DNA from 2 places in the Paenibacillus rhizoryzae genome. Region 2 is predicted to be linked to the other one. Evidence: riboswitches for the same ligand, from Rfam matches in the RefSeq annotation. Region 2 holds a riboswitch; the other holds the start of a gene.
The links. A riboswitch is a leader RNA that binds a small molecule or an ion and turns the genes downstream of it on or off. The one in region 2 is predicted to bind S-adenosylmethionine.
Positions count from the first base shown of each region.

Region 1: another riboswitch for S-adenosylmethionine. It lies ahead of metA (homoserine O-acetyltransferase MetA); the one in region 2 lies ahead of AC6ESO_RS08945 (hypothetical protein).

Region 1 covers NZ_JCAALT010000002.1:190,704-206,781, forward strand. Annotated here, with positions in the region: gene AC6ESO_RS06160 (methyl-accepting chemotaxis protein) at 1-72, opposite strand, end outside; gene AC6ESO_RS06165 (hypothetical protein) at 202-330, opposite strand; gene AC6ESO_RS06170 (RNA polymerase sigma factor) at 407-925, opposite strand; gene AC6ESO_RS06175 (3D domain-containing protein) at 1,039-1,623, opposite strand; gene thrS (threonine--tRNA ligase) at 1,713-3,650, opposite strand; gene AC6ESO_RS06185 (putative sporulation protein YtxC) at 4,085-5,083, opposite strand; gene AC6ESO_RS06190 (GGDEF domain-containing protein) at 5,368-6,483, shown strand; gene mqnC (cyclic dehypoxanthinyl futalosine synthase) at 6,651-7,787, opposite strand; gene AC6ESO_RS06200 (aminotransferase class I/II-fold pyridoxal phosphate-dependent enzyme) at 8,118-9,305, opposite strand; gene AC6ESO_RS06205 (PLP-dependent transferase) at 9,312-10,472, opposite strand; gene metA (homoserine O-acetyltransferase MetA) at 10,512-11,429, opposite strand; SAM riboswitch class I at 11,524-11,630, opposite strand; gene corA (magnesium/cobalt transporter CorA) at 12,109-13,044, shown strand; gene AC6ESO_RS06220 (metal-dependent hydrolase) at 13,104-13,751, opposite strand; gene AC6ESO_RS06225 (MFS transporter) at 13,944-15,218, opposite strand; gene AC6ESO_RS06230 (LysR substrate-binding domain-containing protein) at 15,405-16,078, shown strand, end outside.
Region 2 covers NZ_JCAALT010000003.1:30,063-46,140, reverse strand. Annotated here, with positions in the region: gene AC6ESO_RS08995 (phytanoyl-CoA dioxygenase family protein) at 1-500, opposite strand, end outside; gene AC6ESO_RS08990 (AraC family transcriptional regulator) at 600-1,487, opposite strand; gene AC6ESO_RS08985 (molybdopterin-containing oxidoreductase family protein) at 1,501-3,546, opposite strand; gene AC6ESO_RS08980 (aldo/keto reductase) at 3,706-4,701, opposite strand; gene AC6ESO_RS08975 (SDR family NAD(P)-dependent oxidoreductase) at 4,750-5,511, opposite strand; gene AC6ESO_RS08970 (SDR family NAD(P)-dependent oxidoreductase) at 5,508-6,314, opposite strand; gene AC6ESO_RS08965 (sugar phosphate isomerase/epimerase family protein) at 6,311-7,318, opposite strand; gene AC6ESO_RS08960 (SDR family NAD(P)-dependent oxidoreductase) at 7,369-8,142, opposite strand; gene AC6ESO_RS08955 (helix-turn-helix transcriptional regulator) at 8,238-9,176, shown strand; gene AC6ESO_RS08950 (aldo/keto reductase) at 9,232-10,209, opposite strand; SAM riboswitch class I at 10,345-10,474, shown strand; gene AC6ESO_RS08945 (hypothetical protein) at 10,576-11,115, shown strand; gene AC6ESO_RS08940 (polysaccharide deacetylase family protein) at 11,493-12,593, opposite strand; partial or broken gene sigK (RNA polymerase sporulation sigma factor SigK) at 12,819-13,331, opposite strand; gene AC6ESO_RS08930 (hypothetical protein) at 13,998-16,078, opposite strand, start outside.

The sequences.
Region 1 (16,078 bases), on a different contig from region 2:
CACAACATTCTGTTCTGCTTCTTCTTGCTTATTCGGCGTGCCTTGCGTTCGGAAACGCTGCAATAGCGGCATGATAATATCCCCCTTTTTTCGACAATTGGTCAGAATTAACTAATAGTATAGTTCACAGTCTCATAAATGAAAAGAGGGACCCTAATGGGTCCCTCTTAGCCAACTGCTTCGAAAATCCGGAAGCTATGTTTATTTTTCTGCTTTCTGGGATGCGGCCTTCGTTGTTGCATTAGCTGTGTTTGCTGCGTTTTCTGACGCAAATTCTGCGTTGTATTTACTTTGGGCTGCATTAAATTTGTTGTTTTTATTTTTCGCCATTCCTGCTCACCTCCCCGTACAACCAATAGTATGGCAAGGCCGGGAACAGTTTATGTAAGTTGAAATTGAATAATTGTTAAATCATTTTATCACGCAAATACCGCTTCGTCCGGTGAATCCGGGCTTTAATTGTCCCGACCGGAACCTGCATCACTGCTGCGATTTCCGCATCCTTAAAGCCGTAATAAAATTTGTAAAGCAGCATGGCACGAGATGCCGGATCCAGCAAATTGAGCAGCTCGTTGATTTCAATCATGACCGCTGCTTCGTCTCTATAACCGGCTTCCTGTGACCTATAGAAGGACTCTAATTCGCATGAGGGGCGAACCCGTGACGCTTTCTTATTCAAATTCAAGGCAATATTGGCCGTAATCACTCTCGCCCATGAGTAAAGCTTGCTTCGCTCCCTAAGTGCGCCTTGCTTCATGAGCATGCGCACCCAAGCTTCCTGAACCGCATCCTGGGCATCTGACTTATTATGCACCTTCGCATAGGCTACTCGAATCATCTCCTTATAGAGCTCTAGCAGCTTGTCCTCATAAGCCTCTAATTGGGATACTACATTCGGCTCTGTAAGGGATGGTTCATTGTTCATGGATATCCGCCCTCATTTATCGGTGGTAGCGCTTTCAAAGTGTATTCTAACATACCTATGCCGCAAAAAAAAGAGAATATTCGGCGAATCGCCAAACATTCTCTCTATGTCGATTAGGACTCAAGCAGCTCTCTTGGGATCGTCTTCTCCGCTGTGACTGCTTCATTCAGCTCATTAAGCCAAGCTTCCGTCAGCTTGCCATTGCCTCGCCTCAGCACTCGAACTGTAACCTTACGTTTCCCCCACTGCTTGAATACCTGCTTCCTTGTTTCAAAATACAGATCGATTTTCTTCCCTTTAATCGCAGAGCCGGTATCGGCTACAATCCCATAACCGTAACCGGGTACGTATAGAAGGGTTCCGATCGGAAACACTTTGGGATCCGCGGCGATTGTCGAAACAAAGCCTCTTCGCACACGAACGCCTGAATACGTAATGCCATATTGCGGATGTCCCGGCCGCTTACCTGTGGATTCGACACCTGCGGTGTAGCCTGTTGCTACGACTTGAATGGGCTTGAATGACTTCGTTGCCGGATGCGGCTGCTTACTTACAGGCCGCTGCGTGATTTGCCGTTCAATCTCAGCCCCCACACTGCATGCTGCCGTACAGTCTGCAAATAACAGACCGATGATCATCATCATTGCTGCTGTACTAATACTTAGAACACGTTGAAACGACAAAAAGCTTGTCATCATCTGGGTTGTTATCCTCCTTAGTTCGAAGGATACCCAAGTGCGACAAGCTTTATGCGGCAGCAGGAATCATGTTCCAGCGCAGGAAATGATTAGATTTGCTTCTCGGCGATTTCCGTTTTCAACTTTGCAATTAGCTCCGATACCGGCATCGAACCCAGATCGCCTTCGCCGCGTTTACGCACGGAGACAGATTCCGAGCTCGCTTCATTCTCGCCAACAACGAGCATGTACGGCGCTTTCTCCAGCTGTGCTTCACGGATCTTATAGCCGAGCTTCTCATTGCGAAGATCGGATTCAACCCGGATACCCGCAAGCTGCAGCTTTGCTTCAAGCTCACGCGCATAAGCTTCGTAGGCAACCGAAACCGGGATGATTTTGGCTTGTACAGGTGACAGCCACAGCGGCAGCGCACCAGCGAAGTTCTCGAGCAAGAATGCTGTCATACGCTCCATTGTGCTGATAATACCGCGGTGGATAACGACCGGACGATGTTTCTTGCCGTCATCGCCAACGTACTCCAATTCGAATCGTTCAGGAAGCAGGAAGTCCAGCTGCGCAGTTGAAAGTGTTTCTTCTTTGCCCAGGGCTGTCTTGATTTGAACGTCGAGCTTCGGTCCATAGAACGCCGCTTCGCCTTCAGCCTCGAAGAATGGCAGGCCAAGCTCTTCCACAACTTCGCGGAGCATGCGCTGCGACATTTCCCACATTTCGTCGTTTTGGAAGTACTTCTCTTTATCCTGCGGATCACGGTAGGACAGACGGAAACGGTAATCCTTGATGCCGAAATCCTCATACACTTGACGAATTAGCGTAATAACGCGCGCGAATTCTTCTTTGATTTGATCCGGACGGCAGAAAATATGAGCATCATTCAGCGTCATTGCACGTACGCGATGCAAGCCTGTCAGTGCGCCGGACATTTCGTAGCGGTGCATCGTGCCAAGCTCCGCGATCCGAACCGGAAGGTCGCGATACGAACGCATATCGCTCTTGAATACCATCATATGATGCGGGCAGTTCATTGGACGAAGAACGAGTTCCTCGTTGTCCATGATCATTTTCGGGAACATATCCTCGCTGTAGTGCTCCCAGTGTCCGCTAGTTTTGTACAATTCAACGTTTGCAAGAACAGGTGTGTAGACATGCTGGTAGCCTAGGCTTTCTTCCAAATCTACGATATAACGCTCCATTGTACGGCGAAGGCGCGCGCCGTTAGGCAGCCATAGCGGAAGTCCTTGTCCGACTTCACGGGAGAATGTAAACATCTTCAGCTCACGGCCGAGTTTACGGTGATCGCGTTTCTTCGCTTCCTCCAGGAAATGAAGATGCTCATCGAGCTGTGCTTTCTTAGGGAATGCTGTGCCATAGATCCGTTGCAGCATTTTGTTCTTGGAATCACCGCGCCAGTAAGCGCCGGCAACGCTAAGCAGCTTGAACGCTTTAATCTTGCCGGTCGAAGGCAAGTGCGGCCCGCGGCATAGGTCGAAGAATTCGCCTTGATCATAAATTGTAATTTGCGAATCTTCCGGCAGATCGCGAATAAGCTCTAATTTCAGCGGATCGGCGATTTCCGTAAAGATGGCGATCGCTTCTTCGCGGCTTACAACGCGGCGGCGAATCGGCAGATCCTCCTGTACGATACGTTCCATTTCTTTCTCGATTTTGACGAGATCCTCAGGTGTAAGGGACTGCTCCATATCGATGTCATAATAGAAGCCGTCTTCGATAACGGGCCCGATGCCAAGCTTCACATCATTCTTGCCGAACAGACGCTTTATGGCTTGTGCCATTAGATGCGCAGTACTGTGACGATACACTTCAAGACCGTCAGCAGATTCAACGGTTACGATTTCGAGGGCAGCATTGCCTTCTAGCGGCGTATAGACATCTACCACTTTACCGTCTACTTTACCGGCAATCGCGTTCTTCCGCAGACCATTGCTGATGGAACCCGCCACTTCTTCAATTGTAGTACCTTGCTCGTATTCCCGGACTGCGCCGTCCGGCAGCTTTACTTGAATCGCCATACCCTTCGTTCCTCCTGGATGTGGTTCTTGCGGCTGCATGACAATGCCCTCGCAATACCTAAATTTAACGATCTATGCGGTATGCAGCCAACAAAAAAAGCACGCATCCCGCAAAGGGACGAGTGCTCTAATAGACCCGTGGTTCCACCCTAGTTCAATCAGCAGCTAAACGTACAGGCTACTGATCCTTGTAGACGTCCTATAACGGGAACGGCCCGGTACAGCTTACTGCCACGCTTCATCAAGAAGCCGAGGTTCAACTGGACAGCTACAAAGGGGTATATCGCCGCTGCATCGTGAGGAAATTTCAGCCTAGGTTCCTCTCTCTGGATCGAGCATTGCTGGTGATACATGTCTTTGTCATTGCTTTTACATGTGAATAATTATAATCTGACACCGACTGACAGGTCAAGCCTAGATTGCGGTGTATATTTTCACGGAATGACATTGCGCACGCGTTTCTCCGAAACGACATCTGTCGACTGCACAATGGGCAGCCCCTGCTCATCGAAGAAGTAGCTGCAATGCCCGCATGTGCAGCAGAGCCGTACCCGATGCTCGAATATGGTTTCCAGCGTGCGCATGACAGGCAGCTCCGGCTGCCGCGTGTGAATGACGATTTGCTGCGGCGACACGGTAATCAGCGTACTGACGATCATGTCCTCCATGTTCATTTCCGACTCCAGCATTTCCGCTACGATGCGGTCGGCAGGTACGGTTTCCAGCATTTGAAACTCTTGATCGTAGAGGACGAAGTCACTTCCGCCCTTGTGCAGCACATGCACGATTGGAAGCTTCACTTCCTGCATCCGGACAAAATATTTGAGCAGCGATATAAATTCCTGGTATTGCTTATCCATTACATATTCATCCACCGCATAAGCAACGACTTCCTTCAGTTCTTGCCAGTATGCGGCCAGTCTAAACGTAACGAAGCCATCGAGGTGCAAACGGGTGTTGCTGCTCAGAAACAGCTCGATCTCATCAGCTACTTTCCCCATCCGGCGTTCTCTGTCAGAACGCAGCATAGCCGTATCGGTGTCGTCTTCCTGGACGGCCGGAACAGCCGCGCCGTACAAAATATTTTGGCAATATCGCTCTAGCACTTCGATCTCTTTGACCACTTCATAATGAAATTGCTTGCGTATAATCGCCTTTAACAGCATAGGCTCAAGCTCAGACATAATGTAGCGGGCAAAAGCGGTCGCAGATCTTCGATACATCTTCGGTCCATCCGTAGCGAGCTTGAAATCGGCAAGGTCAACAAGGCATGAAATTTCCATTGTTTCGTACTCCGGCCTTGTGAAGCTCACGAACGGAACAGCGGTATCCTTATCGCTATGTAAATCGACAAATTCTTCGCTCAAACAATGGTGCAGTCGATCAATCGCTTCACGGGAAGCCGAAAGCAAAGAAACAGTGAACAGTTCCATAGGCTCACTCCTAAAAGTTTTTGCGAATAGCAGCCAGCGGCTAGGCCGGCTGGATATAGTGGCCGGTAAATCGGCAAATTGGGCGTTAAACGAACGGACGAGAGGGTCGTTTTGATTCCTTTTCATACTTCATCCAGAGGACAATTCGGGCTTCCTTAACAGTATATGGTTCTGCAAAAGCATATATACGATGTAGGCATTGGCACAGCTAGTGGGGGATTGGAATGGAAGGGGATTCGTGGTATATTTGTTCCAAACGAAGCCGCATCCTCGGAGTGAGTGCCATGGATTATGAATCGATAAATTACAACAGATACCGATGGAATCGCATGCTGCTAAATGGCTTCTGGGCCATTCTGCTCATTACGATTGGATTAGAATGTCTCTATTTAACCATTACGGAAGTGCCCACCAATCAATTCATTATGGAATATATGGTAAGACCCTCGCTGCTGCAGCTCGGGCTTCTCCTCCTCGCCGAGTCAGGACTTCGTTTATTTAAAGGTAAATATCAAGACTATATACTCATCCTCACATCGGCCGTGCTCGCCTTCATCATTGTTTATGTCCACAACTCCATCAACTACTTACTCATCGCGCTTTTCTTACCTGTCATGGTATCGATATTTTATTTCCAGACTCTTAAGCTTCTATTTGCCTTAGCCAATACGCTGACATCGCTTTACATCATGTATTGGACGAATGACTTGATGCACACGGATATTTCATTAGTAGGACTTACGACCATTACCGTTATGTTCAGTGTATTTACGCTTGTGGCATGGGGCATTCTGCGACGTGGCCGCGAGCTGCTTGATCATCTGAAAGCCTATTTCGAATCCAATCAACAGCTTCTCGTGAAGACGGTATGGATGGACAAGCTGGCGAAGACGGACGCCTTAACCGACCTGTACAATCACATTACGTTTCACGAATATATGGATAGACTGATCGACCAGCATGAACGAAACGGACTTCCACTGCAGCTTGCGATCATCGATATCGATAACTTCAAGCTCGTCAATGATACCTTCGGCCATCGTGCCGGAGATGCGGTGCTCAAATCCGTCTCGGAGCTTATTCGCGGCAAAGCTTGCGCCAATGATTTCGTCGCCCGCTATGGCGGAGAGGAATTCGCTATCCTCTATACGGACAAAACCAGCACCGAATCCTATATCATTACCGAGCAAATTCGTGAAGAAATCGCCCAAGTCCCGCACGAGACGCTTGGTTCAAGCCCCGTCACGATCAGCGCCGGATTCGCTGAATATACCTCCGGTGAGGGAAAAGAGCACTTCTTCAATCGTGTTGATGCGGCGCTATATAAAGCCAAGAATAGCGGCAAGAACCGTAGTATTGTTTCCAATTTGGAGCAGTATCAGCAAAGTCAGCTCGCCTAAGGCGAAACGGCTGTCGCCGTCCTATCGGCGGAGAAGCTCGTTTCATTCCCGTAAAATATTAGCGTGTTATAAGGTGAAACTGATACCGCGCCTATGTTTTAAACAAACAAAAGCTTCCCATCAGGAACTGCCATTCCTGATGGGAAGCTTTTTATATGGACGGTCTATTAGTTTTGCATGATAAAGTCGTTCTGCGCCATTTCGGATTCGTTGTACATCTTCAGGATCTCATAACGCGTGTTGCGCTGCGCTGGGATCTTGCCTGTTTCGCGAATCAAGCGAAGAATGGAATCGATATTGACCTTATGCGTCGTTCCTGCGGCCGAAACCACATTCTCCTCAATCATTGTGCTGCCGAAGTCGTTACAGCCGTAGGACAATGAAAGCTTGCCCACTTCCGGCCCCATAGTTACCCATGAAGATTGGAAATTATCGATATTGTCGAGCGTAATCCGGCTGATCGCCAATGTTTTCAAGTACTCTTCCGGCGTCGCTTTCTCCCGCTTCATGTTCGTGTTCTCCGGCTGGAATGTCCATGGAATGAACGCTAGGAAACCTTTGGAGTTATAGCCGTTCGCTATGCACTCATCCTGTGCGTCACGCACACGAAGCAAATGAAGCGCACGCTCCTCCATCTCTTCCCCGAACCCGATAACCATCGTAGCTGTCGTGTTCATGCCGATGCGATGGGCCGTCTTCATGACGTCCATCCAATCCGTCCAAGAGCCCTTCAACCGGCTGATCTTGCGTCTTGTCCGGTCATCCAGAATTTCGCCGCCGCCGCCCGGAAGCGAATCCAGTCCCGCACGATTCAGCTCGCGAAGCACCTCTTCAAGCGATTGTCCGCCCGAAAGCAACACCATCTTATGAATCTCCGCCGGGGAGAAAGAGTGCATCGTAATGCCTGGATAATGCTGCTTGATCTTACGCAATAAATCCAAGTAATACGAGAATGGCAGCTCTGGATTTACGCCGCCCTGCATCAGAATCTCGGTTCCCCCGACATCCATGGTTTCCTTGATCTTCTGCAAAATGACTTCATCCGGAAGCACGTAGCCTTCCTTCGAGCCGGGCGCTCGGTAAAACGCGCAGAAACGGCAATACACATCGCATACGTTCGTGTAATTGATGTTCCGTCCGACAACGAAGGTCGTTACCGGATCAGGATGATGCCGAAGCATAATCTGATTGGCCACATGGCCCATTTTCTCAATTTCATCGGATTCGAAAAGTGTCACGCACTCCTCAAGTCCAATCCGTTCTCCTTGCAGTGCTTTATCTAAAATGCGATCTACCTGTTGCACGATGGAGACCTCCTTCTCTATCAACATATCCGTCACTTGCTACGTTTCAACTAATACTACCACAAACGCCAACCAGCGTCATGCACCGACATCGGCCGAAAAAGCCAGCCTAAACGGCGAAAAACGCGGCTAGTCCGCCGGGACTGCCGCGTATCGCATTATTTGCGCCTTATAGGCGGATTGGTTTCCGTTCGAAGCCAGGGCTTCGAATGGAGCATTCCGCCATAGGCGGATTGGTTTCCGTTCGAAGCCAGGGCTTCGAATGGAGCATTCCGCCATAGGCGGATTGGTTTCCGTTCGAGGCCAAGGCTTCGAATGGAGCATTCCGCCTTATTCCCCTTTAAGCGCCTGATCCAGATCCGCAATCAGGTCATCAATATCCTCTAAACCGACGGAATAACGAAGCAAACCATCTGTGATGCCACGTTCATGACGAACCTCGCGCGGCATCGCCGCATGCGACATCATGGCCGGATAAGACAAAATACTTTCAACAGCACCAAGACTTACCGCGACAAGCGGCAGCTTCACACGGCTGAGAACGGCTTTGGCGCGTTCGCCGTCACCCACATCGAAGGATACGACTGCACCGTAACCCTTCGATTGTTTCTCATGCACTTCGCGGCGCGGATGGTTCGCAAGACCCGGATAATACACGCGTGTAACATCCGGATTGTTGTCGAGCCATTCTGCCAGCTTGCGAGCGCTGCGCTCGCTGTGCTCCATACGCGCTTGAAGCGTCTTCATGCCGCGGATCAGCAGCCATGACTCCTGCGTACCCAGAACGGTGCCAAGACCGTTCTGCAGCTGCTTCAGCCTGCGGCCGAGGCTTTCAGTTGCCACAACGGCAAGGCCTGCAAGAACGTCACTGTGGCCGCCCAGAAACTTCGTGGCGCTGTGCAGGACGATATCGACCCCGAGCTCGATTGGACGCTGATGGTACGGCGTCATAAATGTATTGTCCAGCAATGTAATCAGCTCATGCTCCTTCGCCCAAGCCGCGACTTCACCAATATCGGTGATTTTCAGCGTCGGGTTAGATGGGGTCTCCATGAAGACCGCCTTCGTATTCGGCCGGAGCGCTGCTTTCACCGCTTCAAAGTCCGTCATATCTACGAACGTGGACTCAATGCCAAGACGGTTCAGCACCGTTGTCAGCAGGCGGTAGGTCCCGCCGTAAACGTCCTCGGTGACGATGATGTGATCGCCTGTCGAGAACAGCAGGAACGCTGTCGAGATCGCTGCCATACCGGATGCAAATGCAAAGCCGCGAACGCCGCCTTCAAGCAGCGTAATGTAATCTTCCAAAGCCTGACGCGTCGGATTGCCGGAACGGCTGTAATCGTACGTCGGCGGGTTGAAAATGTCATGATGATGGAACGTAGAAGCTTGATAAATCGGCACGCTCGATGCGCCGGTTTGTCCATCGATCTCCGCCCCGAAATGAATCAATTTCGTTGCAAATTGTTTCTCTGCGCTGTCATTGCCTTTTCTCTTGTCCGGATGCTGCTCTGCCATGATGGTTTATGCCTCCCCAAGCTCACGTTTTGCTGCTTCAAAGGCTTGCGCCAAATCCGCGATCAAATCATTCACGTGCTCAATGCCGACTGAGAAACGAAGCAGACGGTCATCTACGCCGATTTTCTGACGAATTTCCAACGGAATATCCGCATGCGTTTGTACGGCCGGATACGTCATCAGCGATTCCACGCCGCCGAGGCTTTCGGCGAAAGCAATCAGCTTAATATGACGAAGGATCGGCTCCACATAAGCTGCTTTCTTCAAGCGGAACGAGAAGATACCGGTATTGCCGGAGGACTGACGGTTCTGTATCTCATGACCCGGGTGATGAGGCAGCGCAGGATAATATACATCCTCTATCACTTCATGCGTTAGCAGCCAGTTCGCGATCGCTGTTGCATTCGCTTGATGGCGTTCCATCCGCAGCGCCAGCGTCTTCATCCCGCGCATCAGAAGCCACGAATCCTGTGGTCCCAGAACAGCGCCGAGCGAGTTGTGAAGGAATCCCATCTCAGCGGATAGTTCCTTGCCCTTCGTTACGATAAGGCCCGCCAGCACGTCATTGTGGCCGCCAAGGTACTTCGTAGCGCTATGCACGATGACGTCTGCACCAAGCTCGATTGGACGCTGGAAGAACGGAGTAAGCAGCGTGTTATCTACTATGGACAGCAAGCCTTTGGACTTCGCCCATGAACAAACGCGCTCCAAATCTGTAATCATCATCAGCGGATTCGTCGGCGTCTCGATCAAGATCGCTTTCGTAGCCGGCGTAACCAGCTGGTTCATCGCATCGATATCATTCGTATCGACGTAAGAAGCTGACACGCCGAAGCGAGTCATAATCTTCTCCAGCAAGCGGTATGTACCGCCGTATAGATCCAAGGAAACGAGCAAATGGTCGCCTTGGCCAAACAGCGAGAAGACAGTCGTCAGCGCAGCCATGCCGCTGCTGCAAGCAAACGCGGCGTCGCCGGACTCCAGCTCTGCAGCCGCTTCTTCAAGCACACTGCGGGTCGGGCTCTTCGTGCGAGCATAGTCAAAGCCCGTGCTTTCGCCAAGCTTCGGGTGGCGGAAAGCTGTTGCTTGGTACACCGGGAAGCTGATTGCTCCGGTAACAGGCTCTTTAATGGATCCAATTTGTGCTAAGCGGCTTTCTATTTTCATCTGAAGTGACTCCCTCTCGTCGAATATTGAACTTCTTATTTAAATGCCTGCACCCAAATCATATGGGGTTTGCTGATAAACATAATAATTCAACCAGTTCGAGAACAGCAGATTGGCATGCGCTCTCCAGCTCGACAGCGGAATCTTCGACGGGTCGTTGTTTGGATAGTAATTCTTCGGCAAAGCAATATCCATTCCTTTGGCTACATCGCGATCGTATTCAGCCTTGAGTGACAACGGATCGTATTCCGAATGACCGGTTACGAAAACTTGTCTGCCGTCCTTGGAAGCAACCAGATAAACGCCGGCTTCCGGCGATTCAGACAGGATCTCCAGATCCTCTATATTGTCGATATCATCGCGGCGAACTTCCGTATGACGCGATTGCGGAACTAGGAATAGTTCGTCAAAACCGCGTACAAGCGGAACATTGCGCTTCTCAACCGTATGCGGGAATACGCCGAACACCTTATCCGCCAGCTCGTATTTGGGAATGCCGTAGTGGTGATACAATCCGGCTTGTGCGCCCCAACAGATGTGGAAGGTTGACGTTACGCGACGAGCCGACCAATCCATAATATCCTGCAGCTCTTCCCAATAGTTGACCTCTTCGAACGGCAGCGTCTCTACAGGGGCTCCGGTAATAACCAAGCCGTCGTAGTACTCATGCTTAATATCGTCGAACGTTTTATAAAACGACTCCAAATGCTCGGACGACGTATTCTTCGACGTGTGAGTCCGAGGATGAAGCAGCACGACTTCCACCTGCAGCGGCGTGTTCCCGATTAAACGGAGCAGCTGTGTTTCGGTCGTTTCTTTAGTGGGCATTAAATTAAGAATGGCTATCCGGAGCGGACGGATATCTTGATGATAGGCAACGCTCTCATCCATTAGAAAGATATTCTCATCAGTCAAAACATCTTTCGCAGGTAGTTGGTCTGGTACTTTAATCGGCATGATAATCTCTCCAGTCTGCTTGGATTGTCACTGAGGAGCGCAATGAAAACAGCCCCTCTCATTAGAGAGGGGCACAAATGTATCGTTCATGCGCCTCTCATCTCTCAGAAACATACGTTTCCGCAAGAATTAGCACCGTACGTTTACACGCCGGTTGCCGGGCTTCATCGGGCTAGTCCCTCCGCCTGCTCTTGATAAGAAAGCTTGCTTATTTAATTAAAGAAATTCCTTAGTTCTTACTTTAAATCATTCCTTTATTCCCGTCAAGGAGATCCCCCTTCACCATCGACAAGAATCGCGTAACCATGGGCTTTTCCCTGCATATGCTGATACAGAACCATGCACGCTACTTTCTTCTTGAATGGAAAGACATTGTCGGAGTATACTAGACAAGAATTACGCTTTAAGCAGTGAATAATTGACCATTAAAGGGGTGTTTACGACTATGGAAGGCGACCCGAGGCCTGCGGGCAACCGCACTGATAACCGGTTTACACGGAAGATAGCAGGAAGGCTTATGTCATCCAATCCTATTCGCAAACGCGCCGCTTCTAGATAGATGGACTAGAGCAAGCAGCACGGCACCGCGCGACATGGCTTGCTTGATGTTGCCTGATTCTGTTCTCCTCCTCATAACCGGCATCCGGGAATTACTGCAACAACGAGAGGAGGAACGCGGATGAAGATCCGTCACGTGAATCAAGGTGTTTTCACACCGGTTGATGACATTCAAGCTGCCGTCGTGCCGCCTGCCGAGGGCTTCTACTGGATTGATGCCGATGTGGATGACCTCGCTGTGCTCCAGCCGATATTCGCGCTGCATGAGCTGGCTGTCGAAGACTGTTTGAGTGAAGAAGAGCAACGGCCTAAGATTGAAATTCATGAAGGCCATTATTTTATTGTAATAAACAGCATCCGTTTTGATGATGAAGAAATTTTCCTACGTGCCCTGAACATTTTTCTGGGCCGCCATTATATTATTACCGTTACGAAACAGAAAATTAACGAGCTTCGCACGTTGAAGCCGGTCCTGCTTGAAGAGCAAGTCAGCCGCCCCGACCGTTTCCTCTATCATCTGGTCGATATCGTCGTTGATAATTACTTCCTCGTCGGCGATCGGATTGAGGCGCGGATCGAAAGCTTGGAAGAAGATATTTTGGTCCACACCAAGAAATCGCATCTGAATGAAATTATCGGACTTCGAAGCGAAATTCTCTGGCTCAAGAAAGTACTTGGACCACAGAAGGAGCTTATAGCAACACTCAATAAGAAAGACTTGAAACTCATCGACGATCAATTGCAGAAGTACTTTAGCGATATCTATGAGAATGCCGTCAAAATTGCCGAGACTTTCGAGACCTACCGCGATCTGATGGGCAACTTACGAGAGGCTTACCAGTCTTCGCTTGCGAACCGCGCGAATGAAATCATGCGCGTCTTTACCGCGCTGACCACGATCTTCATGCCACTCACGTTCATTACCGGTATCTACGGAATGAATTTCGACTTTATACCTGGGCTCCATCTGCACGGCGGCTCTTACTTGCTGCTCACGTTTATGCTCTTGCTCGGTTTCGGGATGTTTTTCATTTTCCGCAAGAAAGAATGGCTGTGAACGGCTAATTAAAAAAGCTCTCCAGGGACGCTCGCGGCCTCAGGAGAGCTTTTTCTATATTAACCGAACGGAAGCTTAAAGGTCTTCTTGGTTAGCGGGTACAGCCATTTGACGCCGCTTGGCGTTAATGTATCCGCTATAAGATGGGACAGATACCCGCTTATCGCGGTGTAGGCAATGCCTTCGATCTCAAGCTGCTGCTCCAGCCCCCAACCGATCGCCCCCCAGGCAACTACCGCCCAGACGGTATGCGTTAACCCTCGGTGGTTCAGCCAGGGCACCCACGCAACATACAGACCAAGCCCCATCAGCCAACGATGACCGATCGCATATCCTGCATACATTAATCCAACGCCAATTATACTCACGAGCGCATCCCGAATCATGCCATTGCGAGAAATCATGCCCAGAAGAAAGACGGCTGCTGCGGCAATCGTCAAATACGGATAAAAGATAGCTTCAAACCAATAATAATACGCCGCCGCTGCAGCTGCCGCGACTCCGCCCCACAGCATAAGGGCGCGGATTACCCTTGCCGGCTTGCTAAGCTTGCTGCTCAGCATATTCGTCCCATCCAAATCCGCGCTAAGTGCGGAAAATGCCGCAACAATGATAAACGCCGCAGCATTGGTCAGCGTGATGGGATGCGTAGCTGCAGCAACCACCCCGATTGCGACGCCAATCGCTAAATGTGTCGTTCCTTTCATATTTGCCTCCTCATTCTGACTGACTATGTAGATAAAATAATCACCATCATCGAACGTTAGTTCGCTTTTCGAATGATTATACCTTCTTTTCCATCGTCATTCAATAGGAATTCCGACATGTAAAAGGCATCGCTTGAAGTACTTCCAAACGATGCCTTCGTATGATATCAACGATGTATGGCGGGCAGTTAGTTACACGAGTCCCTCTCCTGCCAGCGCTTCCTTGCGGCCTTTATCCAGATTCACATAGTACAGCAGGATGATGCCTATGATGAAGAACGCCAGCAGCGCCAGTATACCTAAACGACTGGAACCGGTTATCGTACCGACAACGGAGAAGACGGCCGGCCCCGCTACTGCAGCAAATTTGCTGGATAAGCTCAGGAAGCCGAAAAACTCGGCGGTTCGCGAAGGCGGCACCAATGTGGCGTACAGCGACCTTGCCGTCGCTTGGCTCCCTCCTTGCACGAAGCCGACCAACACGGCCAATGCATAGAAGTGAAGTGCGCTCGTCATGAAATAGCCAAGCATAACAATCAGCACATACACAAGCAGTGAGCAATAAAGCGACTTCTTCATCCCGATACGTGAGGCGAATCGGATGAATAGCAGTGTGCATGGATAGCCGACAAACTGTGTAATAAGCAATGCGGCAATCAAATCCATGGTCTCAATTCCGATGCCGCTCCCATAGATCGTTGCCATAACGATAACCGTACTAATGCCATCATTGAAGAACCAGAAGGATGCCATATACTTGAGCAGCTCCGGGTAATGCTTCAACGTCTTCATCGTGTTGTTGATGCGCTGCATCCCTCTCCGCATCATATCTCCGAAACCATCGGAAGTCCCTTTGGCCGTTTCCTTCACATTGCGCATAATTGGAAGCGAGAATAGGATCCACCAAATCCCAACCGTAACGAAGACGGTCTGCGTGGCAACTGTTTTATTGGGGAAGCCCACTAACGACCATTTCTCGATCATGATTAAATTGACCAGCAGCAGTAAACCGCCGCCTAAGTAACCCATCGCATACCCTTTATTGCTCACGGCATTCAGTGTTTCCGGTGTCGAAACCTCCGTGATTAATCCATCATAGAACGTATTAGAGGCGGCATAGCCGATCGTTCCGATAACAACCAATATAGAAGCAAGCAGCCAATCATTCGTCCCAACCAGCGCCATACAGATCGTTGCGATAGAGCCGATAAACATGAACACCGATAAGAAACGAACCTTCGATCCTGAATAGTCAGCAATCGCTCCCATAATCGGACATAGGATGGCAACGAAAATCATCGCGATGGTTTGCGTGTAGCCCCAGTAATTCTCAGCTGTATTGCCGCTCAAATCAGCCCCTGCTACCGTTTTGTAGTAGATCGGCATAACCGCGGCCATAATGGTCGTGACAAAAGCAGAATTGGCCCAATCGTACATCATCCAGCTGCGTACTGCCTTCGGATTCATCCTCTTCGCTCCTTTAATAGCGCATGAATTGTCACCTATAACCAACATTCGACAGCCTCGTAATTGAATCCTGCTCGAACTCACGATCGCTTACCCACTGTTTGGCACTTTTGCCGTCGAGCTGATTTTACATTATAATGATATATAGCTGTGATAAAAATCTTTAATCGCTAAAGGAGGGATTCCGTGAATATTAACCAACTTGAAACGTTGTTAACCATCTCACGCACCATGAGCTTTCGCAAAGCAGGAGAGCTGCTTAATCTAACGCAGCCGGCTGTTTCTGCCCAAATCAAAAGCTTAGAGGATGAGTTTAAAACGGTTCTAATTGATCGGAATCAACCCGTCACCTTAACGGACCGCGGACAAGTGTTTCTTGATCACGCCGAGCGCATATTAGCCATCGTAGAAGAACTGAAGCAGAAGCTCTCTGACCTAAGCCAAACGCCGCAGGGTCATATCGTGCTGGGAACAACCTCATCGATCGCGATTCAAATTTTGCCTCGGGTGCTGTCTTATTTTCAAAATCAATTCCCGCTTATCAAAACAACGATTCACTCCATGCCCTCTTCAGGAGTTATGGCCAGTGTAGAGAATGGCAGTGTAGACATCGGCATCACCTATCTGTCGGAACGCAATCCGAATGTGGAAACATCCATCCTGTATTATGATACCTACGAACTGGTCGTTGCTCCCGAGCATCCCATGAGCCATTTGAAGCATACTACCGTAGAATCGCTCAAGGACATTCCCATGATTATGCTCTCACCGGACACATTAGGACGACGTTTTCTGGATCAAATTTTCCGCAAATACAATCTGCACCCGAACATCGTGATGGAGCTTTCGAGCAGCGAGGA
Region 2 (16,078 bases):
GCGGTTGCATCCACAAGCGGCAGCCAGAACGTAATAATCTCCGAAGCTTCCGAGTCAGGCGAGGTGACGGCACAATCCTGATGCCAAGGGACATTTTGAAAATAATCCGGTTCCGACTGTGTGGACTTCGCCGGATGTTTCGCACGAATATGTTGAATGGGGTTACAGCTGAGCTCCGTTCCTAATAGACATTCGACAAGATCAAGCAGCCCTTCGCTGCCCATGAAACGAAAGATCGCCTCACCCAAGTAGCCGTTAATATCGAACCCCCGGCTTATTTCCTTATTTTGCTCATACAACCTTGTAAAACGTTTCTCGAATGGCTCATCCTCGTACAGTTCAGTCAGCTTGCCCTCAGCTAGCAGTTGTCTGGCCCTAGTATCCAATTCAGCCGAAAGCTCGTCTATAACGGGCTGCAGCTCCTCATCCGTGAATACATTCGGCACAATCAAATACCCTTCGGTTTGATATCGGATCATTTGCTCAAGCGTCAATCGCATTCGCCCACCGACCGCCTTTGATCTAGGATTGTTCTTCTCTTCTTCATCATAGCGATGCCGCCATTTGATAGGAAGGTAGAATCTTACACCGAATGCGGACTATATTATCCGATATTCGCTCGGTGCCCGCCCATGGTGTCTGCGAAACAGTCTGGCAAAATACGAAGCATCCTCATAGCCCAGCATCTCAGCAATCGTGAATACGGGAAAATCCGTATACAGCAGCAGCTTCTCCGCCTCTGTCATGCGCAGCTGCTGCAGATAAGCCATGGGTGTCATCGATGTATGCGCTTTAAATACACGGCATAAGTAATTCGGCGTCCAATGGACATGCTGCGCCAGTTCCTCCAGTTTAAGCTGCTCGCCAATATGTGCGCGCATATATTGCTGTAGAGCATTGATTTCACCGGTTATGGCTCCAGCTTGCCGCTCTGTGGACGTCGAATCGATGACCTGCTCACAAAGCTTCCCTATCGTTTGTTCAACGCGCAGCATCAGCTCGATCACCATCAGCGACAGATGCTCGGTTGAGACATATCGATTGCTGGGGTCAAGAAGCCGATTAAACCCTTCTAGCAGAAAAGGCCTAAGCGAGGGCGGTACGAGAATGGGCTCATCACGGCAACCGGCAGGCAGCACATATCCTCTCTTCTCTTCGATCCAATCGAACAGATTCACCGTTTGCGCAGGCTCGTTGCTCCCTTCAACGCAAAGCAGAAACGTACATTCCAGATTATGCAGCCCGATATCGTCATCCGCATGAAATTGATGCCATTCGTTCGGGTTGATCACATACAAGAAGCCGGGCAATGCCCGGCTCTTCCTGTCGTTTACGAGGAAGCTTCCCGCTCCTCCCGTTATATACATCAAATGAAAAACCGGATGTTGGTGCCGCGTCGTCAGCATGCCTTTACGGCCCTGCTGCCGATCCGTCGTCATATGCTCCGGACGTAAGCTTTGCCCTTGCATCACCAGCCGTAAGCTCATGCCTGCCACCTCGTCACCGTTTGTCGACTTGCACCCGTCCGGAGAAGAAGGTCGCTCCTCTTCCCATATCCGCCACCCGGTCCGGGGTGAGCGCATTGACCATCGCCTTGCCGCCGTCAGTCCCGTCCGCCCATAATCCCTGGCTGACGACGACACCTGCCAGCACATCGTCACCTACTGCCGCAGTGAGCTCGCAGCTAGCGCGATCATTCCACACGCGAATGACATCGCCGTTCTCGATCCCTCGAGCTTCTGCATCGGCGCGGTTCATGTACAGCTTTGGCGTTTTCTCCATGGCAACATGCTTCTCGTTATTGGAGAACGTCGAATTCAAGAAATTATGATTGACTGTCGGTATGAATAAGAACGGATAGGGTCCGTCGTCCACAAGCGGCGTGTATGTCGGCATTGGCGGGTAGCCTTTGCGTTCCATTGAAGCCGAATAGAGCTCAATTCGACCGCTCGGCGTCCGCAGTTTACCTGGGAACAGCGGCTTCACATTTGCTTTGATCGCACCGTGTTCCTGAAGCGTCTGCAGTGAAATCTCGGCCAAATTCGGATTATTCGGGTTATTCAGCGCCTGCTCAATCATGGCCTCGTCCGAATCCTGAAGCGCCTCTTCCTCATAGCCTATCGCCGCAGCAAGCAGTCTGAACACTTCGGAGTTCGACTTGCTTTCTCCATATGGCGCTGCAACCGGCTGCTGCAGGTGCACATAATGATGCCAGTAGGAAAGGTATAGATCCGTATTCTCAAAAGCCGACGTAGCCGGCAGCACAATATCCGCATAAGCCGCCGTCTCGGTCAGGAACAAATCATGGACAACCGTAAACAGATCCTCGCGCAAGAGACCTTCTCTTACTTTGGTTGCGCTCGGTGCTACGACAGCCGGATTGGAGTTGTACACATACAAGGAGGAAATTGGCGGCATATCCGAATCCGTCAGCGCACTGCCGAGTAGATTCATATTCACCTCGCGCGCGCCTCCCACGGCTCGCAGATCAGGTCGTTCCAATGCGGACTTGTTCAGCGCCAAATAACCGCCGTTTCCTTTAATCGCCCCGCCGCCCCGCTTCATCCATTGCCCTGCTACTGCCGGAAGACAAGCGATTGCACGGGTCGTCATACCGCCGTTATCATGGTGCTGCGGACCGTTTCCGATACGGATAAACGCCGCTTCACTTCCGCCATACATACGCGCCAGCTTATAGAGATCATCAACCGGTACGCCTGTAATCGAGGAGACCACTTCAGGTGTGTACGATTTCACATGTTCACGAAGCTGCTCATGGCCTACCGTAAACTGCTCCATGAACGACTCATCTGTCAGCTTCTCGGCGAACAAGATATGCATCATTCCAAGTGCGAGCGCCGCATCTGTACCGGGCATAACCGGAATAAACCAATCCGCCCACTTCGCGGTCCGATTGCGGTGAACATCGATAACGACGACAGTCGCACCGTTCTTGCGCGCTTTCTCGGCGATCGTCACTTGGTGCATATTCGTGCTGACCGCGTTGATTCCCCACATGATGATCAGCTTCGCGTGAACGGTTTCCTCCGGATCGGTACCGTAGCTTCCACCCATGGTGTAGCCGTACCCTTCTGTGCCCGCAGCCTCACAGATCGAATAAATCAGCTTGCTTGCCCCCATCCGATTGAAGAATCGGCGGCCTAAACCTTCCGTGCCAATACGGCCCATGTTGCCATAAAAGCTGTAAGGCAGAATCGCTTCCGGCCCTTCAGCTGCAATCAAATGCTTCCACTTGGACGTTATCGTGCCGATGGCTTCCTCCCAAGTAATGCGATCAAACTGCCCGCTCCCTTTGGGACCGACACGCTTAAGCGGATATTGCAAACGATCCTTATCGTAGATGCGTTCCGCCATGTTCCGAACCTTATTGCAGATCGCCCCTTGCGTAACCGGATGCTCGGGATCGCCTTCTATTTTCACAATTCGACCATTCTCTTTATGTACAAGAAGTCCGCACTGATCGGGACAATCCAGTGAGCAGACCGATGGAAATACGCCATTCGGTTCCAAATAAGTTGCTGTCATCCTGCGATTCACTCCTTCACTTTCACTTCCGCGGTACACATGAATCTATTATATCGGGTGCAGCCTTGTGTGAAAAGCGCAGGCAAGGTTAGCCTTTCTTCTCGTATAAACAAGAAAGGCCTGCATCCCTACACTGCAGGATGCAAGCCTTCGCTATTGTCAAACGGCGGAAACGCAGGAGCCCGTCTCCAAGAATCGCAATTGTGCCGGCGTGAGTGTAACCTCACTAGCTGCGCAGCTATCCAGCACGTATGCCGGCTTCGAGGCGCCGATAATCGGAAACACCGGGAACGGCTGCGAGGTTAAATACGCCAGCGCAATAACTGTGCTGGTCGTCTCGAGCTCGGCCGCAAGCTGCTGTACACGCTCCAAACGGTCGAAGCTGGCATCATTGAAATACATCTTCTGCACGCCTGCTGCGCTGCCTTGATTGCCAGCATCCTTGCCTCTTGCATATCGGCCGCCGAAGAAACCGTTCGCTTGCGACGAATAAGGAATGACGGCCATCCCCGACTCGGCAAAAAAATTCCGATCCGCATCGCTCATCACCACTAATGTCGGATCTCCAATTGAGCCCGGCGTACATACGGCTAGATTCCATAGCGGCTGACTAGCTGCGAAAGGCGTTACCCCATGTTCAGCAGCATAGCTCTGCGCTTGTTTGATCCGCTCCACCGTCCAGTTGGAGCAACCGATGCTGCGGATGCGGCCAGCCTTTACCTCGTCATGCAGCGTCTCCATGATCTCGTCAACCGGTACGCTCGCATCATCGCGATGCAGCCAGTAGAGGTCGATATAATCGGTCTGCAGCTGGCGCAAGCTTCTCGCAATATCCGCTTCGATATCTGCTCGTCCAAGCCTTGGGATATGCATCGTCGCAAGCTCCGGATGCGCGCCTTTCGTCGCTAGAATAAGCTGCTCGCGATGGCCGCGTTCCTTCAGCCATTCTCCGATTCGGATTTCCGTCAAGCTTCTTCCTTGGCCGAGCCAATCGTCATATACGAGCGCAGTATCGATAAAATTGCCGCCCTGCTCCAGATAGAGATCAAACAGACGGAACGCATCCTCGCGCGGCATTCCGCCGCCGAAACCGGCTGTCCCCATACAAATGACAGCTGCGTTTAAAGGTGTTCCCGGTATGTTGCGATAACGCATTATTCATTTCCTCCCAGATCCCATTTTCAGCCAGCTGCAAGCTTGCAGTTATTTTAAAGTAATTCCACCGTCCACAATGAGCACTTGACCGTTAATTTGCTTACTCATGCCGGATGACATGAAGACAACCGCATCCGCGATATCCTCGCCGGTTTGCAATCGCCCGGCTAGAGCAGCCATTTGCTCTTCATCCATTCCGTTCGCTTTCCACCTTGCGACCTCTCCCTCCGATGCCACCCAGCCCGGCTGCACGCAATTCACCCGAATGCCGTGCTTCACAAGCCCCTTTGCCAGATTCCGCGTCAACGTGACGATGCCGCCTTTGGAAACGGCATAAGCCATCGTAGCCGGCTCGCCTGCAGTCGCATGGTTGGAGCCAATATTGATAATGACGCCGCAGCCCCGTTCAATCATGCCAGGCACGACGGCTTGGCACAGCATATAGGCACCCTTGAGATTAATGCCGAGCACGTTATCCCAGAACGCTTCATCGGTGTTCAGCAAATCTGCTCTTGGGAAAATCCCCGCATTGTTGACGAGCACATCGATAGCACCGCCGAATTGACGCATCGTCTCGTTAACGAGCGACTGCACCTCATTCAGCTTGGATACATCGCAGCGGATAAAATAAACCTCATCCCAAGTATCCGCAAGCTGCCTAGCCGTTTCAGCACCACTCTCGTCATGATCGGCAATGATGACCCGCGCTCCGCACTCCAGAAATCGCTTCGCAATTGCACGTCCGATTCCTTTAGCCCCGCCTGTGACAACGACCGTTTTCCCTTCAAACGTGATGAGGGGAGCCGTCATGACCGCAGTGCATCCTTCCGCGCTGCCTCATAGGCGATACTCGGAATCTGGGTCGCGAATTTGCCTCCGCTTACGTCGATCATCGTACCGGTAATATACCCGGCAAGGTCGGAAGCAAGGAAGCAGATCAGATTCGCAACATCGTCCTTGCTGCCCCAGCGCCGAAGCGTAAGCGTATCCAGCAGCCGCTGCTGACGCTCCTCCGGCTGCTCTGCGTAACGGTTCATGTCCGTCGGAATCATCCCCGGCGAATAACAATTCACGGTAATGTCATAAGGGCCAAGCTCGCCCGCAAGCACCCGTGTGAACTGTTTTACCGCCGCTTTGGAAGAAGCATACGCCGCACTTCCATAAGCAGGGACGATCGCAGCGAATGAGGCTGCGTTTAAGATACGGCCCGAGCCTTGGGCTTTCATAATCGGGACAACCGCTTGGCACATCAGAAAGGTACCCTTCAAATTAATATCCATGTTGGCGTCCCAAATGTCTTCCTTGAGCAGCTCAACAGTGCCGCCGCTGGCCACTCCGGCATTGTTGATTAAGATATCTATTCGCCCAAACCGGCTCCGTACCTCCTCCACAACCTCAGCGATTCTGGCCGAATCTCGCACATCACAGATGAACTGCGCGCCTGTAAGCTGCTCCTCCGCGAATTGCAGTGCCAGGTCATCAAGCAGCTCTTGCTTGATATCCGTTGCAATCGTAATGACGCCTTCCTTCGCAAGCGTGAGTGCAATATGACGTCCAATCCCTCTGCCTGCACCGGTAACGATGGCTACTTTCCCTTGCAAATCGATGATCATGACAATGCCTCCTCCTCTGGTTTCACAGTATTCAAGCTGTTCATCAGCTGCTGCACATAAGCGATGCTCGACATGAGCTGCGACTGCTCGTAGGCTGCAACGATTTCCACCGTTTCTCCCCGTTCATGCGGCGTACGCCAATCGGCGGACGGCTTCGCATTGCGCTGAACGAAACGGAGCAGCTCCGCCAATTCTCTGGCGGATCGCGCCGGGTATTCCGGCCAGTAATCATCGGCAAGCACCCTTGTATGCCTAGCATCCAATGCTCCCATTTCAATGGACATACACAGCTCGTTCGCTGCCTGGCTTTCGCGAAACACATTCAATAGCGCCGGAAAATCCACCGCACCCTGTCCGATTGGACAGCGGACGAGCATGTAGCCTTCCGCGCTCGGATAAATCCAATAATCCTTTAAGTGGACATGTTTGAGGTAAGGAGAGATCCGCTTGGCAAATTCGACGGGTTCCTCTGCAGTCGCGAGCGGATTGCCCGTATCCAGCGTTAATCCGAAATTCGGGGAAGCGATCGATTCGCACAGCCAGATCAGCTCTTCCGAGCAAAGATCCTGATGGTTCTCCAGCGCTAGAATGACGCCTGCTTCTTCTGCCAGAGCTGTTGCAGCAGTGAGCCCTGCGCGAACCTCCTCGAGGAAAGGCTGCCACCTCCCGACTAAGTGACGGCGATCCCCGCCAAACTTCGCTCCGCCTGCCACTGTGCGTACAACCTTGGCTCCGACAGCCTTTGCGACGTGGAAAGCTTCACCTAACCGAGCAGCATCGAAGCCGTCAGAAGCGATTGTGATATAGAGCTCATTCGCCTCGACTTTACTTGCTATGGCTCTGTGGTCACAGCCTTCCAGCATCGAGAGGGACAGCTCCACGCCTTGCAGACTATTTTGCAGCGCCATGTTCATGACTCCCTCGGCCGATATTCTCGGCCTTCCTGCACGTGGGTGCAAGCCCATCGCATAGGTCGTACCAAATACGGATAAGCCAAAACGCATCACGATCACCCTTTCGTATCCAACTGTCCAACTAAGTGATGAAGCCCGATTTATTTTGCCGTCCAACCGCCGTCAACCGTTAACGCACCGCCTGTCATGAAGCTGGATGCATCTGACGCGAGGAATAAAGTCGGTCCTGCAATTTCGTCCGGTCTTCCCCACCGCCCCAGCGCAATTTGATCGACAAAAAACCGATTCGCTTCCGGATTGTTCATCACAACCGTATTGAGCTCAGTAGCGATCGGACCGGGACAAAGCGCGTTCACGGTAATATTGAAGGGGGCAAGCTCTAAGGCCAGCACCTTGGTTAGCTGAATGACGCCGCCCTTACTGGCACAGTAGGCACTTCTCTCCGGCAGACCGACCATACCTAGCATCGAAGCCACGTTAATAATTCGGCCGGATCGCTGTTCTTTCATGATCGGCGTAACCGCGCGGATGCACAGGTAGGGTGCTTTTAAATTTGTACCCATCACCAGATCCCAGCTTGTTTCGTCGTAGCTTTCGATCGGCTTGCGAATGTTGATTCCCGCATTGTTGATCAAAATATCGATCCGTCCGTAACGCTCTTTGACAGCTTGCACCAGCTGCTCCACCTGGTCGGCATCCGTTAGCTCAGCTGCCATTCCTATCACTTCAGTACCTGTATCGATAGATAGTTGCTTGGCAATTTCAGCTGCTTTCTCCTCTGAACGACTTGTAATAACGACCGCTGCTCCCGCTTCAGCCAAGGTTTGTGCCATCACAACGCCAAGTCCGCCGGTCCCTCCCGTAATTAATGCAACTTTACCTGTTAATTGAAATAAATGGCTGCTGCTATTCATGTCGAGATCACCCGTTCCTTTCATCCTTGTTAAGGAATGCGCTTACATGTTACCATTTCATTATCTGGAAGGCTTTACATAAAGGTGATCGTTTTTTGGACTTTTCCGAACTCGGCGTACAAGGCGGTGCTGAACAATTGGACAACGCTCTTTTTCCTCGGATTAGGCAAACAGCTTTACGGGACATCTCCCCTGTTATCCATTGGGCGCGGCAGCATTACCGTGCTCCGGCGTTCAAGTGGAGCCGACGAATCTATGATTTTCAGTTCATTTACGTGAAACATGGCGAGATCAGGGCAACGATTGAAGGGGAAGCCATTGAAGTTCGAGCAGGCAGTTTGCTTGTTTTAACACCTTGGCGATACCATCGCATCGAGGTGCTGACGGAACCGCATGCAGAGCTGCTTGGCATTCATTTTGACTTTTTCGATGGCGCAGCAAACAGCCATACCATCATCGCGGATGAGTCCAATCCGGATCCGGATGCCTTCAGCGAAATGCCCTATCTGGGGGCGGATCGACCGATTTTCGCAGAATCATTGCTTACGAATGTGTCACCGAGGATCATCTCCTTGTTTGAAAACGTCATTCAGGAATGGAATGATCGGCAGCAGGACTACGACAGTGTGTGCAAAGGGCTGATGATCCAACTGATCGGGTTGCTGCTCCGTCAGCAGAATGAAGGACGGGGAACGCCGCATCCGAAATATGAGAAACGGCTTCTTGAGCTGGTTCATGAGATTCGTGCCGATTGCAGCCGCCGATGGTCGAGCGCGGATATGGCGAAGTTTCTGCTCGTACATGAAGATTATATGAGCCGGCAGTTCAAAGCGATGATGGGCGTGGGGCCGAATAAATTCGTGCAGACGGTACGCCATCAGGAAGCCAAACGGCTCCTGAGGGAAACGGATCAAACGATTGAATGGATATCTGGGGCAATCGGCTATGAGGATTTTCACTATTTCAGCCGGATTTTCAGGCGCTGGGAAGGGATGTCGGCCATGCAGTTTAGGAAGCTGTCGCGGACGATATAGAAGAAGGACAGCCTCTACGTCACCCGTTCGCGGGGATTGGAGACTGTCCTTTTCATTAAGGTAAACGGTAGAGCGCAAACGGTTTGCCGTAACGGAATTCTTCGCTCCATGCGTTCAGAGCATCCGTTGCCTCTTGACCAAGATTCAGTTCAACACTATTTAAGTTATCTTCCAGCTGCTCGACACGTGTGGCACCGACAATGACTGTCGAGATTGCAGGACGCTCCATAAGCCAAGCGAGCGAAATCGCACTCGCGCTATAGCCGCTGTCAGCCGCGAGTTTGCTTACCTGTTGCCCCAACGTAACTCTTCGTTCATCCAGGAAGCGAACGAAGCTAGGGTCGGTAACAACTCTGGAGCTTACCGGTGCTTCTTCCGCCGTTAAGCCGTATTTGCCGGTCAGAATGCCGCCAGCCAGCGGGAAATACGGGATGATGCCTACGCCTTGATCCAAACATACCGGAACAAGCTCTTGCTCAGGAGTCCGATCTGCGAGCGAATAGCTGGTTTGCGTGGATACAAACCTCGCAATTCCTTTGGAATCGCTGATCCCCTGCGCTTTCATCAGCTCCCACGCGGCATAGTTGGAAGCGCCAATATAACGAACCTTCCCTGAACGAACCATATCTTCGAGTGCGCCTAATGTCTCCTCGAGCGGCGTATATGGGTCGAATGTATGGATTTGATACAGGTCGACATAGTCGGTTCGCAGACGTTTCAGGCTGTTCTCCAGCTCCTGCATCAGATGGCGGCGAGATGATCCTTTGGCATTCGGACCTGCGCCTCTCACTAATCCTGCTTTCGTAGCCAGCACGGCTTGGTCCCGCTTCCCCTCTAACGCCACCCCGATAATTCGTTCCGATTCCGTGCCTGCATAAATATTAGCGGTATCAATAAAATTAATGCCTTTATCCATCGCATGATGAATAATTCGAATGGATGTTTCCTGATCGGCACGTTTCCCAAAAGCATTGGTTCCCAAGCCTAGAACGGACACTTCAAGTCCGCTTCTTCCGAGATAGCGATAGTTCATACGCTGCTGAGCTCCTTCCACAAATAGCGAGTATATTGGCTTATTATACCTTAAAATGAGAGGTTGCCAAAACGCGCACCCCCTTGACATAGTGGTTGTTTATGTAGCATAATGGTAAAAATTTAATATGTATTTTTCTTATCAAGAGTAGGTGGAGGGACAAGCCCGATGATACCCGGCAACCGACAGACCTTTGTAACTGCAAAGGAATGCACGGTGCTAATTCTTGCGGAACGCTTTACGAAGCGAATCTGGGAGATAAGAGCGAGGATCTATGACATTACATTCCTATGACCTTCTCTGATTCCAGAGAAGGTCATTTTTGTTTTTCTATAAACAACTACACTTGTGTACTGGAGGATCATCATGCTGAACACGATTCCTGACCATACGACGATAGATGAATCAGCCGATTATCACCGGGATACGCTTCCCCAGCTGATTGCGCTGCTCAATTTGCGAAATTCGGTAATTGGCTATTCGTTAGAGTTTATGCAGCAGTGTAAAATTAGCCGAATCGAATGTTTCCGCTTCGACAGTGAGCTTACGGAGAGGCTTCAGCCTGGCCACGGCAGCGATTATTTCTGCGGTTTGCTTGCGATCACCACAACTACGGGAGCAGTTGGGCTTGCGGAGTTTACCATCCCACGCAAAAGTTTGCATGGAGACTTGGTGATGTGGGCTTCTCCCCTTCAGCGGATGAAGGGGCAGACGTTGCTCGAGAGCTTCAGCTGCGTTCAGAGCAAGCTGGACACATGGGGCCCTGTGAGGTCCGAGCTCATCGCGTCTGCGCTGCTGAAGCTGAAGGCGAATCCTGAGCCGGCTGCAGCTCAGCACGAAGATGAACGCTACCTATGGGATCGTTCGCACCTGCTTCGCTATACGCAGTCGTATGTTTCGTTTTAGTCAAGGCGGTGGGCGGCGGAGATGAGCTGTTGGCTGTCGCTTGCCGAATGCGCTAACGAACCGTACAGGTCTTATTTGAGCGAAAACACCTCCAAATAAAATCTAACGAACCGTAGAGGTCTTATTTGACGGTTTCCGGGTATTTTGAGGCTGTTTTCCTCGAAATAACGCCTCTGTGGTTCGTTAGAATCTGAAAACCGCGATATTCGGCCAAATAACGCCCCTACGGTTCGTTAGATTTTTGAGACATGCCAATTGCGACATGCTATGGCTGTCTTGCGGTAAGCGGCATTCGGCACTGTGCAACTAAAAAAACGGTTGAACCTGGAATTCATCCCAGTTCAACCGCCCCTTACTTCTTCGCCTTATGCAATTATTTACGCCGCGTTGCTTATGCGCCGTTTCTCCTGCTGCAGCTTGAACGTCGATTCCGCCAATAACGCAGCGACGATCGCCATCGCGGCCAACGTCCATAATGCCTCGCGTTTTCGTTCCGGCGCGCGGTCGAAGTGGGCATGTCCCAGCCGTTGCGTCGCTTGTTTCATAAGCGCTACCTGCAAGTCGGGATTATTCTGTGCGCCACCGGCATTGAGACGGAAACCGTTACGCTGGTAGGGGCTGTCCAGGCCATCTTTGACGGTCAAAGTCACGTCGATACCAAGCTGCGCGCAAATATCGAGCAACGGCTTGGAGAAGGCACCGTACGGGAAAGCGAGCACATGGTTCGACGTACCAAGCTCTTGCGCCAAGACCATATTCGCGTGCTCCAAATCGGCTTTTACCCGCTGCTGGTATTCCTTCTTCGTCTCCCGCCTTCCCTTGTCTTTCAAATAAACTGGTCCGGTCAGCGCAGCTATCTTATGCTTGCCCTTCGCATCCGTAGGCTCATATAGATGAGAGTCGAAGGAATGGCTGTAAAAGGATATTCCGGCCCGGTTCATCTCCTTTACCTGATCCCAATTCAGTTTGGGAACCCCGATGTGCCGAGGGTTGCCTATCGTGCTCACGATTAGAAAGTTAGTTGCCGGCGCCTCATACTTATGCAAGACCGGATAGACATCCTCGTAGAAAGATTCGTAGCCGTCGTCGAACGTAAGCAGCACCGCATTATCCGGAACCGGCTCTCCACGCAAGATGAATCCTCGATATTGATCCATCGTTATCCAATGAAAATTGTTGGCCTTCATCAAATCGAGCTGGCGTTCAAACTTGCTGACAGGCAGTGCACTGGCATCGAGCGGATGCTTCATGACCTCGTGATACATGAGCACAATGACATGGCCTTTATAGTATTCGCCATGGGGTTCATCCGGGCTTGGCTTTAGGTCTCTATTACTTGCCAGGTCCCCATTACCGTAGAACAGTCGTCCGACCAAAGGCATTCGGGCATGATAAGTTTGGATGATCAAAACGCAGCAAAGAGCGGTTAGACCCAGCAGCAATGATGTTAGAACGAATTTTCTGGTTTTTAAGGACATAGGGTCAACTCCGCCGTTCAATGTAGTGGTGACTATGCTAATCGCAACCGTCACCTATTCAACGAAGCAAATTCGACAAATGTTGCCCAATCCTTGAGTCCTGCCATAGAATTACGCGATTGAACAAAAAAAGCGGAATGTCATATTGACACCCGCTTCTTAGGCTTACTTTATTAAGCTTCTACTTGTTACGTAACGGTCTCTCCTATACAGTGACCACTGTTTTCACTTCTTCGCCTTATAAAACTCATGATACAGCTTCATCAGCGCCCGCTTCTCAATGCGAGACACATACGAACGCGAGATGCCGAGCTCCTTCGCGATTTCCCGCTGCGTCCGTTCCTCGCCGCCGGCAATAAGACCGAATCGGCCGACGACGACTTCCTTCTCGCGGTCATCCAATATATCTAAATTTTTATAGATCTTGCTCTTCTCGATTTTGAGCTGCACTTTCTCCGCGACATCATCGGCTTCCGTGCCCAGGATATCGATCAAGGTGATTTCATTGCCCTCTTTATCCGTTCCGATCGGATCGTGCAGGGAAACATCCTTGCGCGTTTTCTTCAATGACCGCAAATGCATCAGAATCTCATTTTCGATACAACGCGCCGCAAATGTCGCCAATTTCGTCCCTTTTCCGGTCTGGAAGCTTTCAATCGCTTTAATAAGCCCGATCGTACCGATCGAAATGAGGTCTTCCAGGTCCTCACCGGTGTTGTCGAATTTCTTGACGTTGTGGTTTCAACCCGATGTCACTCAAGCTCTAACTTACTTTGTAAGCTACAACCCACTTCTTATTCTCAAGGTACTACAAAATTAATGTACATTTCTAGATCTCAACAACCGAAACATTCCGCTTATCGACAAGGGATTGTAATCGGTTATTTCCCGTAGATGAATCTTAACTTGTAATGAATGATCAAGTAAGTTTTATTCAATTCGGTAATGAAACAGAATAAGACTTAATACGATCAATTTACAAGAGCACCATTAACGATACTGTTTATATACCAAATAATTTTTAAACGAAACATTAGACTTTACCGAGTGTTGAGTATATTCGTATATAAAATCCAAATTTGAGTAATAGGAACTCATCAGTTCTGATTGACGGATCGGTTATAATCGTGTTCTTAAATCCAATCGTAATCTCGTAGTCGTGACGGCATCCTAACTGGAATAAAATAAATAAGCTAGCCTAAATCGGCTAGCCTTGTCCTTTGGATATAGTACTTGATATACCTTGGTTTTCCAAGACTGATTTGGCCTAGTCCGCCAGCAATTCCATCAAATCCAATCACTTGATTTGAGTTAGTCGGGGAGTAATACTAAGAAGAATCTCATGGTCTCGGAAATGGGAGCCAGTTATCACATGGCATTGAACAGATCAAGAATACTGGAATATTAGAGTTTATAACTGCGCAAACTTTTCTCGATAATTTGTAAATCAGTTTGAAATCTTGACCTTTTTTTTGGAAAAAGCTGCGAGTACATTGCATGTTTAGTGGCTTGTTTATATTTATTAATATAGTCGGAGATTTCAATTCTCTTACCTCTTGTTACAATTAAGCACTGCGCTCTAATGAGTAATGATTCTAAATGCAAGCTAAATAGTGTGCTGTTATCGATTGTGTACTCATCAAGAATACTAGCTAATTTTATTGCATGTTTGGGAAGCGTATTAGAATAATATCTTGCACTGCTAATATAAAATCTAGCTTTTGCAACTTTTGATATATTATTTTTAGAATTTAATATTGCTTGACATTTTGAAATATAATCTTCACTTTTTGCTTTGTCATTATTTGCAAAATAACCAAGTCGTTTTGTATATAGTTCAAATGCTATGGTTTGCATAAGGCCTTCATAAGATTGCATATATATCTCTGCTTTATCAAGCAAATTAATTGAAATCAAAAAATCACAAATCTTTTTTCGAAATGCGATTGATATTGTATTATTTCTGAATATCCACAACTTCTTCTCTAATTGTTCAAAATACTCGGATAAATCGGACTGTCTAAAGTCGTTTAATTTTTTCGTGGTTATCATTTGATTAATAGAAATTAACGAGAAGACAATACGTTGACCAATTCTTTCTTGATTATTCACATCAACTTTTTGTACGAGAACTGCTTTTAACTTATCAAGTAAATCAAAACTATTTAACACCTCCATAGGTGTTGCTTTTTCATAGTAATAGGATAAGTTTTTTATATTTGAATCACAAATAAATGACTTATAAAGAAATGAAGTATCACTTGTTGCACGGAACTTTGCACTATATAGTTTTGATATTATTTGACCAACTGATAATTCTTCATCGAATTGTATATCGAGAATATTCGATCTAATTTGCTTAAGCACTGGAAAATATTCTGACTTTTTCAAGTCGAATACTGTAAAAAGTCTTTTATCTTCTGAAAAATTCCCATTTAAGTATTCGATAACTAACTCATTAACAAAATATTTATCGGAGCCCATAATGGGGTGTAAAAAACCTACATTCACAAAATTAGATGCTCTCATATTATGAATCCCTAATTTTTCGAGCTGCAACTCATCAATTATAAAAGCTATAAGTTCTTCACTTATCTCTGTAATCTTAGCCTCGTCACATAAAAAGCATAGAACAGCTAGGAAAATTTGCGATTCTTTTGGCATACTTTCAATAGTATTTTCAAAGCAGAATTCTAGGAATGTATCCTGGTTATCATGCAATTCTCTAGATTCTACTGAATATTTAGAATTAAATTCAACTCTCAAATCTAGAAGTGTTTTCTGTGTAGTTCGAAATGTATTACAAAAGGACAAAATTAGACCAGGATTCCCTTGTGAATAATCCTGAACCCATTTCCAATCATCATTAGATACCCCTTTTAATTTTCCTTGTTGCCCATTCATATGTAACTTAACTAGCTCTTTTGTCCTTTCCAAATCGAATTCATATAAAGGAAATTTCTGTTCTCTATCCCCTAAACCATATCTGCTCGTGATTAGTAGCCTTGATTCGTTTGTAAATTTTCTTATAAATAAATCTGCAATATTTGTAAACTCAGAAAGGTTACTTCTGACGACTTCAGTCTCTAGATTATCGAGAATAAGTAATGATTTAGTCGAAAACATTCGTTCCCAAACTTGAGATTCTATATTTTCAAAATCATATTTATTAGTATCTATTTCCATATAGTGCGCTAATTTTAAAATTAAATCGTTATGATTGCTTATTACTTTTTCTAATTTTTTTATTTGTCCATTGGTAAATACAGTATTTTTAAAGCTCATAAAATATATTCTTTCAAATGGTCTATCAGGCAAATATAATAGATCTTCTGCAAGTTGTAATGCTAAGGCTGTTTTACCCACACCTCCATGTCTAATGATTGAAACGGGAGTTGGAATTTTTATGGCTTCCTTAAGGTTTTCTAGTTCTATTCCCCGCCCAACTAATCTCTCAAAATTTTTACCCAATGGATATTCAACAA